2 regions of the Larkinella sp. genome follow, and region 2 is predicted to be linked to the other one. Evidence: riboswitches for the same ligand, from Rfam matches in the RefSeq annotation. Region 2 holds a riboswitch; the other holds the start of a gene.
The links. Region 2 has a riboswitch for S-adenosylmethionine ahead of metH (methionine synthase). Riboswitches for the same ligand answer to the same signal wherever they lie in the genome.

Region 1: linked by a shared signal. The riboswitch ahead of ACO064_RS21210 (O-acetylhomoserine aminocarboxypropyltransferase/cysteine synthase family protein) and the one ahead of metH (methionine synthase) in region 2 are both predicted to bind S-adenosylmethionine.

The regions. Positions count from the first base shown of each region.
Region 1 is NZ_OZ245776.1:5,422,277-5,428,764, reverse strand. Features, by position in the region: gene ACO064_RS21220 (ROK family transcriptional regulator) at 1-1,179, opposite strand, end outside; gene ACO064_RS21215 (homoserine O-acetyltransferase family protein) at 1,401-2,447, opposite strand; gene ACO064_RS21210 (O-acetylhomoserine aminocarboxypropyltransferase/cysteine synthase family protein) at 2,570-3,874, opposite strand; SAM riboswitch class I at 4,114-4,230, opposite strand; gene ACO064_RS21205 (Gfo/Idh/MocA family protein) at 4,484-5,962, opposite strand; gene ACO064_RS21200 (DUF721 domain-containing protein) at 6,247-6,488, shown strand, end outside.
Region 2 is NZ_OZ245776.1:5,189,878-5,196,365, reverse strand. Features, by position in the region: gene metH (methionine synthase) at 1-3,746, opposite strand, end outside; SAM riboswitch class I at 3,856-3,963, opposite strand; gene ACO064_RS20280 (SxtJ family membrane protein) at 4,047-4,409, opposite strand; gene ACO064_RS20275 (carbamoyltransferase) at 4,555-6,417, opposite strand.

The DNA of each region.
Region 1 (6,488 bases), 230 kb from region 2:
CACAACGTAGGCCTGCGTACCGTAGAGTTTTGCCATTTCACCCAGTCGGGACACCGTAATCACTAATTTGTTGCGAAAATCCGCCAGACAATACTTGTCGATGGCCTGTTCGATGGGGCGGGTAATGAGTCGTTCGGCTTTGGCTACGACCCCGTTGACAATGATGAGTTCGGGATTGAATAAATGAACGGCAATGGAGAGTCCTTTACCCAGTTCACCGCCCACTTCGTTGAGCAGGTCGATGGCCAGTTCGTCGCCCGCTTTGGCTTTGTCGATTACCAGTTCAACGTCGATGTCTTCAAAGTTTTCCTCGGCCAGTTTCGAAACCCGTCCTTCCCGCAAACCGGCTTTTACCCGACGCACCAGCGAAGAGGCCGAGGTCAGCGTGTCCAGACAACCCACTTTGCCGCACGAGCACAATTCGCCGTCGGCCTGGAGTTGAATATGCCCCAATTCGCCCGCAAAACCGGCCAGGCCCTGCAAAATTTCGCCGTTGTTGATCACGCCCAGGCCCACACCCCAATCGATGTTGATGGACAAGACGTGGTTTTTCCCCTTCGCCAGCCCAAACCGGTGTTCGCCCAGAATGGTCGCCTTGGTGTCGTTGATGAGGTAGACCGGCGAGTCGAAATAATGGGCCAGCAACTGCTGCAACGACTGTTCGGGCCGGTTCAGTTTCTTGTAGGTGTAATTGATCCCGGTTCGGGGGTCCACCAGGCCGGGCAGGGCGCAACCGACGCCGATGATGTTCAGATTGTGTTCCAGAATCCGGTGCGAGATTTCCTCCAGCGGGCCTTTCAGCGATTCCAGAAAAGCCACGGAGTCCTCTAAACGCAGGTTGACATCCAGGCGGTCGAGTACACGATTGGTCAGATCGAAAATCACCAGTTTGACATCGTGGACACTGATATCCACGACAACAATTGCCTGATTTCCGGGTCGTAATCCAAACAGTGCCGGTTTTCGACCATATTGAGCCGCGCCGGTACCGATTTCCTGAACCCAATTTTCAGTTGCCAGTTCGTCGATCAGCATCGTGACCGAAGGAACACTGGCGTGCAACGCCTTGGCCAACTGGGCCAGTGTCCGGGAACCCAGCCGGTACATCTCTTTCAGAATACCGCGCTTTAAACGACTCTTTTTCTTATCGACAATGGATACCGTATAGTTTGCCTCCATAAATACAATACGCTATTAAAAAATCTACGAGATGAAAAGCGATGAAATATAAGAATGATATTTTTAAAATAATTTATTAATAGAACGATTTTATTAAATTATTTACAAAACAGCAAGAATTCACTTAAAACAATCCTACAATTCCATCAAATCAGGCTTGATTGATACAAAAGCGAAAGCAAACGCAAAATTTACTTATGGGTTAGTGCATCGGGGCAAAACTACTTTTCCGCCGTCTTGAGCACCGTTTTCCGTTCGTCCATCCAGGTCCGGATAATCTGGGTAAGCGGTTTGGTTTCGATCAGAAAACCGTCGTGACCATACAGCGAGTCGATTTCTTCGTAGCGGGCATCCGGAATATGGCGGGCCAGAATTTTTTGTTCGATGGGTGGAAAAAGAATATCGGATTTAATGCCGACGGCCAGCGTTCGCGAAACGACCTGCTCGAGTGCCAGGCTGATGCTGCCCCGGTTTCGTCCGACATTGTGCGAATCCATGATTTTCGACAAAATCCAGTAGGTGAACGCATTGAAGCGGTTGGCTAATTTTTCGCCCTGGTATTGCTGGTAGGTCGAAGCTTTGTAGTGGTCGAGTTGCTCGTTGTTGTCGAGTGCCTGCGTAAAACCGTAGGTGTCATAATTGCGGTACGACAACATGGCCACGGCCCGGGCGGCTTTCAGACCCGTCCGGCCGGCATCGTCGTGGCTTTCGCGCCAGGTGGGGTCGGTGCTGATGGCCATCCGCTGCGCTTCGTTGAACGCAATGCCCCAGGGCGACATCACGGCGTTGGAAGCAATCAGAATCAGGTTTTGAATCACTTCCGGCTGTTGAATGGACCATTCCAGGGCCTGTTGCCCTCCGAGCGACCCGCCAATACAGGTATGAATCTGCTCAATGCCCAGTTCCTGCCGGAGCAGATCCAGCGCTTTGACAATGTCGTGGATCGTGATCAGCGGAAACGCGTGGTAAAACGGTTTTCCGGTTTGCGGGTTGACCGACAGCGGCCCGGTAGAGCCGTAACAGGAGCCCAGCACGTTGGCACAGACGATGAACTGATGCGCCGGATCGTAGAATTTACCCGGCCCGATCATGCCATCCCACCACTCGCCGGGATCGGCACTGCCCGTGAGGGCATGGCAAATCCAGACAACATTTGAACGGTCACTATTCAGCGTTCCACGCGTCGTATACGCCAGCCGGAAGCCCGGCAGAGCCGCACCCGACTCTAAAGCGAAGGTGTATTTGTAATCAAAAAACCGGGTTTCCAATCGAAAAAAGAATTATCAGTTTTCAGTTTACGGTTTTCAGTTTACGGTGGCTGACGCCTTAGGCTGTGTGCGTCAGCCACCGTAAACTGAAAACCGTAAACTGAAAACCATAAACTAAAAGATTAAGCCCCAATGGCGGCAAAGGCCCGTTCAAGGTCGGCTTTGATGTCGTCGAGGTGTTCGGTACCGACCGACAACCGCAACTGACCCGGCACGACGCCTGCACTGGTTTGCTCTGCCTCGTTCAATTGCTGGTGGGTGGTGGCGGCCGGGTGAATTATCAGCGTTTTTAAGTCGCCGACATTGGCCAGGTGGCTGATCATCGTCAGGTTGTCGATAAACTTGTCGGCCAGTTCTTTTCCCGCTTTCAGCTTGAAGTTCAACACGCCCCCAAAACCGCGTTTGAGGTATTTCTTGGCTAATTCGTGGTAGGGGCTGCTTTCCAGACCTGGGTATAAAACCTTTTCCACCTGCTCGTGTTGCTCCAGCCACTGAGCCAGGGCGAGGGCGTTCTGCACCGTACGATCAACGCGCAACGACAGCGTTTCGATGCCCTGCAAAAGCAAAAACGAATTGAACGGACTCAGCGAAGGACCCCAGTCACGCAGGCCTTCGACCCGGGCGCGAATGATGAACTGAATGTTGCCAAAGGGTCCGCCAATGCCGAATACGTCGTTGAACACCAGCCCGTGGTAGCCTTCAGACGGTTCAGTAAACTGCGGAAATTTGCCGTTGCCCCAGTTGTAATTCCCACTGTCGACAATAACGCCCCCGATGCTCGTTCCGTGGCCACCGATCCATTTCGTGGCCGACTCAACCACGACAGCCGCACCGTGTTCGATAGGCCGGAACAAATAACCGCCCGCACCGAAGGTGTTGTCGACAATCAGCGGCAAATCGTATTTCTGGGCCAAAGCCGCGAAGGCTTCAAAATCCGGAATGTTGAACTGGGGATTTCCAATGGTTTCCAGATAAATCGCCTTCGTCTTATCGTCGATCAGCTTTTCGAAGCTTTCCACTTTGTCGCCCTCGGCAAAGCGAGCATCGATCCCGAGTCGTTTAAACGACACCTTGAACTGGTTGTAGGTGCCGCCGTAGAGGTAGGAAGTCGTCACGAAATTATCTCCCACACCCAGAATGTTGTTCAGCGCAATAAACTGCGACGCCTGACCCGATGCCACAGCCAGAGCCGCCACCCCGCCTTCCAGAGCCGCGATGCGCTTCTCGAAAACATCAGTCGTGGGGTTCATGATGCGGGTATAAATATTCCCAAACTGCTGCAAAGCAAACAGTTGAGCGCCGTGTTCGGCATTGTCGAAAACGTAGGAAGACGTTTGGTAAATGGGAACCGCCCGGGATTTGGTGGTGGGGTCAGGCTCCTGCCCTGCGTGCAGTTGCAGGGTTTCAAAATGCAATGGGGTTGCCATACGTGCTGCTGGTTATGGAGTTGAGGATTGGTAAAACAAGAGTCAGGTTCTGAATAGACGCGTCGGCTGAAACGCCGGGTCGCCGGTGTGTTGAAGTGGTTGAATGGCGTGAGGCATTCACGGCGAATTGATTCAACCCGTAGCCGATAGCCTCTCCCGGTTGTCGGTATCGTCGGTGTGTGTGAAATTAGTAGCCCGCCGGGGGCATACAGCATCGGATGTTGGTCATGTGTCTTTTCGATTTATATCTCCTATCGGATGGCCGAAGCGATCCGTAGGCGGGATGTAGCACCTTGCCGCGCGGCAGGTTGCCAGAGGTTCACCGAGCCCGGTCTCTTGCCTCTTCTTTATAAATCAAGCGCAGCAGGAAGTCTGCTGCAACGATTCGGTGGTGTTCGAACCGTGTGGAAACTTGATTTGAGCCGCAAGTATAGCGAACGAAGCCCGTTGCTGCAAATTTTTTGGCAGGAAACCGGTCGAACAGGACTTTGACGCAGCAGGTATTCTCAATAAAAAACCTCTCATTTCAGGGTCTTTCGACCACAAAATGAGAGGTTTCAGGTGTCTGGCGCTGCCCGAAAATTCCGGAACATCGCCGGGCCTGATTGACTACGTCGTCAGCTTCCAGCCATCGCGGTATTGCCGCGAAACAAACTGGTTGGCATCGTCGAAGTTGGTAATTTTCATGTTTTTACCGTCCCACATCAGGCGTTGGCGACCGGGGTAGTTGAAGCCCTTGCCGTCGGCTTTTGGCGTCCGGAGCATGTAGCTGCGAATGGCCAGGTTGCCCATCAGAACGGACTCGGTCAGCGGACCGGAGAAGTCGAACGAAGACGTCAACGCTTTGTGTTCCTTGCTGTTAAAACCGGCTTTACAGGCTTCGGTCCACAGAATCTGGTGGCCGTTTTCGGGCCACGGTTTTCCGTCGACCGGTTTGGGCTTCGGAGCAGCTTCCATTTTCTGTCCGTCTTTGGTATACAGTTTCGGATCATCGCCGTACATGCCGCAGGCAATCAGACCTTTGTCACCCACCATAAACATCCCGTTTTCGCCCCCCTCCGGATAGGCTTCCCCCGCGGGTAAAAAGTCGGGGCGGAACGGACGGATACCGCCATCAGCCCATATCAGTTTCACATCGGATTTGTTTTTAGCCGAAGCCGGGAATTTCAGTTCAACGTGCGACGCTGGCGGACAGCCTTCGGGGTTGTATTCCGGCGTCCAGTCTTTCAGGAATACCGAGCTGATGCTGGTTTCCACTTCGGTGGGGTAGCCCAGTCCCAATACGCGGAACGGAATATCCATGATGTGGCAACCGATGTCGCCGAGTGCGCCCGCGCCGAAGTTCCACCAGCCGCGCCATTTGAACGGGTGGTAGGCCGGGGTGTAGCCCACTTTCTGGGCAGGTCCCAGCCACAGATCCCAGTCCAGATCGACCGGCGTGTTTTCGGCCGCCTGCGGCACCGGAATGCCCTGCGGCCACACGGGGCGGTTGGTCCAGATCTGAATGGTGTGTACTTTTCCGATCAGGCCTTTGTCGAACCAGTCCACCATCTGTTTCTGCTGCGGATTCGAGGATCCCTGGTTTCCCATCTGCGTCACCACCTTGTATTTACGGGCAGCTTCGGTCAGCATCCGGGCTTCGTAAATGTTGTGGGTCAGCGGTTTCTGCACGTACACGTGCTTGCCCCGCTGCATGGCGGCCATGGCCACAACGGCGTGCGTATGGTCGGCGGTCGAAACCGTAACGGCATCAATGTTCTTTCCTTCTTTCTCGAGCATTTCACGGAAGTCCTTGTAACGCTTGGCGTTCGCGTGCTTCGTAAAGTTCTCTTTCACACGGGGAAGACCCCAGTCCACATCGCACAGGGCCACGACGTTGTTGGCTCCGTTGTTGAACGAGTTGTTGATGTCACTGGACCCTTTCCCACCAAAGCCGACAGCGGCCAGGTTGAGTTTATCGCTGGGCGCGATGAAGCCCGGCCCGCCCAGAACGTGGCGCGGCACGATAAAGAAACTACCAGCAGCTAACGCCCCGGCCTGAATGAACTTGCGACGCGATGTCTGCGACGGTTTTTCAGAAGATTGCATAAATCAGATAAGGACTATAGGTAAATCAATACTAATAAAGTCAAAAGTAGGGAAGATATACCAATTTTTGGCGAAAATATGGTTGAAATGGTTAAAAAGGGTTGGATGGTTAAGGATGGTTAAAATGGGTTGGATGGTTAAAATGGTTGAAGGGCAATTAACCATTCAAACCATTTTTAACCATCCTTAACCATCCAGCCATTCAAACCATTCGAAATTTTTCCGGGATTGCCGGGCCATTCCTTCGGGTGGTTCGTTACCTTTGTATTAAGACACCGTTTCGTATGGCCCAATATTATCGTTTTGACAAAGACAATGCTTCCCGGCGTGCCGGAACGGTTGCCCTGAAGGATGCGATCGGGCAGATGCTGAAGTCCTATCAACTGCAAACCCGGTTCAACGAAACGTATCTGGAAGCTTTTTGGGAGAAGATGATGGGCAAAGCCATCGCTTCCCGCACCAACCGGCTCTACGTCAAAGATCGCAAGCTACACATCGAAATCAATTCCGCTCCGCTCCGCAGCGA
Region 2 (6,488 bases):
CGTTCGACCTCATCGAGGGGCATATTCTTCCGCTGTGCATAATCGAGTACCTGATCCTTGTTGATTTTACCGACTGCAAAATACCGCGACGACGGGTGCGAGAAGTAAAAACCGCTCACCGACGACGCCGGGTACATGGCAAAACTTTCGGTTAACTGGATGTCGATCTGTCCGGCATCCAGCAGTTCAAACAGCGTCGCTTTTTCGGTGTGGTCGGGGCAGGCGGGGTAGCCCGGTGCCGGCCGAATGCCCTGATACTCTTCCTTGATTAAATCTTCGTTCGACAGCTTTTCGTTGGTTGCATACGGCCAGAATTCCGTCCGAACGCGTTTGTGCATCAATTCAGCGAAAGCTTCGGCTAACCGGTCGGCGATGGCCTTGATCATGATGCTGTTGTAGTCGTCGTGATCACGCTCGAATTCCTCCACCAGTTTTTCAATGCCAATGCCCGCCGTAACGGCAAAACCGCCGATGTAATCGGTATGACCCGTCTCCATCGGGGCCACGAAATCTGCCAGACAGAAGTTCGGCAAACCGGGGGCTTTCTGATTCTGCTGACGCAGGAAGTGCAGCACGGTTTTGGTATCGTAGATCAGTTCACCCGCCGATTTGCGCTCGCTAAGATCGGCGATGTGGCTGAGTTTGTATTCAAGGTGCGTATGCGAACCGTGCCGTTCACAGGGAATCTCGCGAACGATCTCCTCAAAGTCGTGCAGCAACACATCGTCTTCGGTGGCGTTGGCCGGATAAAAACCGACCACGGCTTTGGCCGTCAGCAGTTTTTCATCGATCACTTTCTGCAAAAGCCGTTTGGCATCTTCAAAAACCTTCTTCGCTTCAACGCCGACCACCTCATCGGTCAGAATCGCGGGGTATTTTCCGTGCAATTCCCAGGTTTGGAAAAACGGCGTCCAGTCGATAAACTCCGCAATTTCTTTCAAGGAATAGTCCTGAAAATAGCGGTTTCCGAGAAACTGCGGTTTGGTCGGTTCAAATTCGGCCCAGTCGATGACGGTTTTGTTTTTCCGGGCTACGTCGATCGTCAGGGTCTTTTTGTCCTGTTTCCGCTTGGCGTGATCGGCACGGAGTTTGGTATACTCATCTTTGAATTCGTGGAAAACCAGATCGCGCGTGCTTTCCTGCTCGCTGATGAGCCGACCGGCCACCGGCACACTCCGGCTGGCGTCCAGCACGTGAACCACCGGCCCCGAATAATGGGGATCGATCTTGACGGCGGTATGAATACGCGAGGTGGTGGCTCCGCCGATCAGCAGCGGCATCGTGAAGCCCTGGCGCTCCATTTCTTTGGCCACGCCCACCATTTCATCGAGCGAGGGCGTAATCAAACCGCTCAGGCCGATGATATCGACCTGGTGTTTTTTGGCTTCTTCCAGAATTTTCTGGGTCGGCACCATCACGCCCAGATCAATAATTTCGTAGTTGTTACAGCCCAGAACCACACCCACGATGTTTTTTCCAATATCGTGAACGTCGCCTTTGACGGTCGCCATAAGGATTTTTCCGGCCGCCCGCGCGCCCACTGCTTTGCTGGCTTCGATGAACGGGAGCAGGTACGCAACCGCTTTTTTCATCACCCGCGCCGACTTCACCACCTGCGGCAGAAACATTTTCCCCTCACCAAACAGGTCGCCCACCACGTTCATGCCATCCATCAGCGGCCCTTCGATCACCTCGATGGGCCGTTCGTATTGCAGCCGGGCTTCTTCCGTGTCCTGGTCGATGTAATCCGTGATACCGCGCACCAGGGCGTGTTTCAAACGTGCCTGAACCGGTTCCAGCCGCCAGCTTTCATCCTGAACAACGACTTTTCCTTTCGCTTTGACGGTTTCGGCAAAATCGACCAGCCGCTCCGTCGCATCCGGACGGCGGTTGAGCAGCACATCTTCGCAGCGTTCGAGGAGGTCTTTCGGAATATCGTCATAAACACCCAGATTACCGGCGTTGACAATCCCCATGTCCATCCCGGCTTTGATGGCGTAGTACAGAAAAACCGAGTGCATCGCTTCCCGCACCACCTCGTTGCCCCGGAAGGAGAACGAAATATTGGACACCCCGCCACTGACTTTGGCCAACGGCAGATTTTCCTTGATCCAGCGCGTCGCATTGATGAAATCGACGGCGTAATTGTTGTGTTCTTCAATTCCCGTGGCAACGGTCAGGATGTTCGGGTCAAAAATGATGTCCTGCGCCGAAAAACCGACTTTATCCACCAGAATCCGGTACGCGCGTTCGCAGATTTCAATCCGCCGTTCGAAATTATCCGCCTGACCGGTTTCGTCGAATGCCATCACCACGGCCGCAGCACCGTAGCGTTTCACCAGATTGGCGCGTTCAATAAATGCTTCTTCACCTTCTTTCAGCGAAATCGAGTTCACAATGGCTTTCCCCTGGACGCACTTCAAACCGGCTTCGATCACTTCCCATTTCGAGGAATCGATCATGATCGGCACGCGGGCAATGTCGGGCTCGGCGGCAATGAGGTTCAGGAAGGTCGTCATGACTTCCACCGAATCCAGCATGCCTTCATCCATGTTTACGTCGATCACCTGCGCCCCGTTTTCCACCTGCTGACGCGCCACGGACAAGGCCGCATCGTAATCCCCGGCTTTGATCAAACGCGCAAATGCCTTGGAACCCGTCACGTTCGTCCGTTCCCCGACGTTGACAAAGTTGGTCAACTCCGTGATTTTCAACGGTTCCAGACCGCTCAATTTCTGATATGACTCCGCCTGTGGTTTCGGACGGGGCGGGTATTTCGCAATCGCCTGCGCAATAGCCCGAATGTGATCCGGCGTCGAACCGCAGCAACCGCCGACGATGTTGACAAAACCGTCCTGCACGAAGCCTTCGATCTGGGCCGCCATTTCGTCAGGTGACTGATCGTATTCCCCCATTTCGTTGGGCAATCCGGCATTCGGATAAGCCGACGTAAAAAATGGGGCTTCTTTCGCCAGCGTCTGCACATACGGCCGCAGCAGTTCCGCGCCCATCGCGCAGTTCAACCCAATACTGAGCAGCGGCAGGTGCGATACTGAGTACAGAAACGCTTCCGTCGTCTGACCCGACAGCGTCCGGCCCGAAGCATCGGTAATCGTTCCCGAAACCATGATCGGCAACGGTTCCAGGCCTTTATCCGCAAAATATTTATCCACGGCAAACAACGCGGCTTTGGCGTTGAGCGTATCCGTGATGGTTTCAATCAACAGCAAATCCGATCCGCCCTCGACCAACCCGGAAACCTGGGTGTAAAACGCTTCGACCAGTTGATCGAACGTAATGGCGCGGTAGCCGGGATTGTTCACATCGGGCGACATGGAGGCCAGCCGGGTGGTTGGACCCATCGCGCCGGCCACAAACCGGGGTTTGTCGGGATTCTGGCGGGTTACTTCCACCGCCACTTCCTTCGCAATTCTCGCCGACTCGTAATTGAGTTCATACACCAGTTCCTCCATGTGGTAATCGGCCATCGCCACCCACGTTCCGCTGAAGGTGTTGGTTTCGATGATGTCCGATCCCGCTTCGAGATACTGGCGGTGGATTTCCTTGATGATGTCCGGTTTTGTGAGCGACAGCAAATCGTTGTTGCCCTTCAAATCGTGCGGCCAGTCGGCAAAACGCGTTCCGCGATAATCTTCTTCTTCCAGTTTATACCGCTGAATCATGGTACCCATCGCTCCATCGAGAATCAGGATACGCTGTTGAAGAAGGTCAGTTATTTTTTCCAAGTTCTTGTATTGATTAGGACTACCTACCATGCCAACCACCGTCTGTAGCAGAACGGTGCAAATAGGGTTACACGGCTTATCGAAGAAAGGAAGCAGGGCGCAAGCTTTCAACTTATCTGTCCCCGTTGCCGGGGCGGAATTTGGCACCTTTTTCAGGGAGTATGAATGGTTGCCAAGACATCATCGGGTCCAATCCCTCCGTCTTTCTCGATAAGCGGTTTACAAAAATAGAAAAAGAGCCGGTCTTCGCCAAACCGATTCCCTCCGGGGAGAAACAGGCGGTTTTCCCAAAAGATTCCGTTACCAGGTATGTTCCAGGTCTTCTTTGGTATACAGATGGTTACGCTCGTGGTAAAGCGATGTGTCCTGCGTTCGTTTGATCGTCAACGGGTTTTTCGCCCCGAGCCGGTAGAGAAACGCGATCGGGACTAAAACTGCCCAAAATAAAACCGTCAGAATGATCTTGCTGTTGATCATCCCCAGGATTTCGGCCAGTTTAAACCACAGCCAGGCAATGCTGTTGCCAGCCGCCGGAATGAAGATGCTGAGCAAACCAACCGCCATAGCAGCATAGAGCCAGTAGACGGAGTTGAAAACGAAGTACAAAACGACCAGGCCGGTTACGATTACCAACTGGGCCTTGACGCGATCCAAGGGATTCATAAGCAGATGTCTATAAAGAAATTATACATGTTTTCCCGCTTTCGCCCCAGACCCCTAAAGGGGCACGGACGTCGAACCATCCGGATTAAGCTGCGTCCGTGCCCCTTTAGGGGTCTGGGGCGAAAGGCCCTCCGGGGCAAAAGCGTCAATCCAACCCAAACTCCTCCTTCCACTCGCCTTTTTCCGGCCACGCCGGTTGCTGTTTTTTATTGAATATATAATTTCCCACCACCAGATAATCCATTTCCGTTCGCATGAAACAGCGATACGCGTCATCCGGCGTGTTGACGATGGGTTCGCCCCGCACGTTGAAACTCGTGTTGACCAAAACCGCAAAACCCGTTTGCTTTTTGAATGCATCGATCAATTGCCAGTAACGCCGATTGGTTTCCCGGTGAACGGTTTGAATCCGGGCGGAGAAGTCGATGTGCGTAATGGCCGGTAAATCCGAGCGTTGAACATACAGTTTTTCCCGCATCGGAAGGCTGTCATACTCAGCGGGCAGCGGTTTTCGGCGGTTTTCCAGAACCGGGTGCACCAGCAACATGTAGGGCGAGGAGCCGTCGTAATCGAAATACTTAGAACAATCTTCGGCCAGCACCGAAGGCGCAAAGGGCCGGAAAGACTCGCGGTATTTGATGGTCAGGTTCAGTTTTTTCTGCATGTCGGCACTCCGCGGATCGCCCAGAATACTGCGACCACCCAACGCCCGTGGCCCGAATTCCATCCGCCCCTGCACCCAGCCCACCACATTTTCGTTCGCCAGCAACCGGGCGGTTTCGTTGCACAAGGCTTCAAAATCGTCGTACCGTTTATAAACCGCTTTGTACTTTTTTGCCATCAACTCCACGTCCAGATCCGAAAACGTCGGACCCAGAAACGACCCTCGCAGGGCGTCGCCTTTGTACTCAATGAGCCGTTCTTTGCCGAAATAAATATGGTAAGCCGCCAGAGCCGCGCCCAAGGCACCACCCGCATCGCCCGCTGCGGGTTGAATAAACAGATTTTTAAAAATACCAGATTTTTGGAGTTTTCCGTTAGCGACACAGTTGAGCGCAACGCCCCCCGCCAGCACCAGATTATCCGTATCAGTCAACCGCCGGGCCTCACGCGCCATGTTGACGACTACCTCCTCCGTCACGCGCTGAATCGCCAGACCCAGATTACCATGTTCCGGTTTTAGCTCCTCATCAGGCTGCCGTTTGGCCATACCGAACAGTGCTTCCCACTTTTTTTCGTGAACCATCCGCAAACCGGTTGCGTAGTCGAAGTAGGTCTGATCGAGCCAGATGGAACCGTCCCCGTTGATCTCCACCAGCTTCGTTTTGATCAGCTCGACATACCGGTCCACCTCCGGCGAATTCGGATTTCCGTACGGTGCCAGGCCCATCAATTTATACTCCCCGGAATTGACCCGAAAACCCAGAAAATACGTAAAAGCAGAATACAACAAGCCCAGTGAATGCGGAAAATGCAGTTCTTTCAACACCGTAATCGCCTTTCCGTCGCCCAAGCCGATGGAAGCCGTCGCCCACTCGCCCACGCCGTCGATGGTCAGAATGGCGGCTTTTTCAAAGGCAGAAGGATAAAACACGCTGGCAGCATGTGACAAATGATGCTCGGGAAACAACAGTTTGACCGGCTTTTTAGAATCGTAGCCCAGCTTTTTCAGCTCGTCCCGCAGCAGTCGTTTCAGGAATAATTTATCTTTCATCCAGACCGGCATAGCCATCAGAAACGACCGCAAACCGCGTGGAGCAAAGGCGTAATACGTTTCCAGCAACCGCTCGAATTTCAGCAGCGGTTTGTCGTAAAACACAATGGCATCCAGCTCATTCAGGCTCGTTCCGCCGTATTCCAGACAGAAACGAACGGCGTTGGCCGGAAAACCGGCATCGTGTTTTTTGCGCGTAAACCGTTCCTCCTGCGCAGCCGCCACAATTCGCCCGTCTTCGACCAAAGCCGCAGCCGAATCGTGGTAAAAAGCGGAGATTCCGAGAATCGTCATGTCTGTGTCGGGCAGCCCGGTAAAACCGGTCAGGGTCAATGGGTGTCAAAGGTACGCCTGTTCATTCAAAA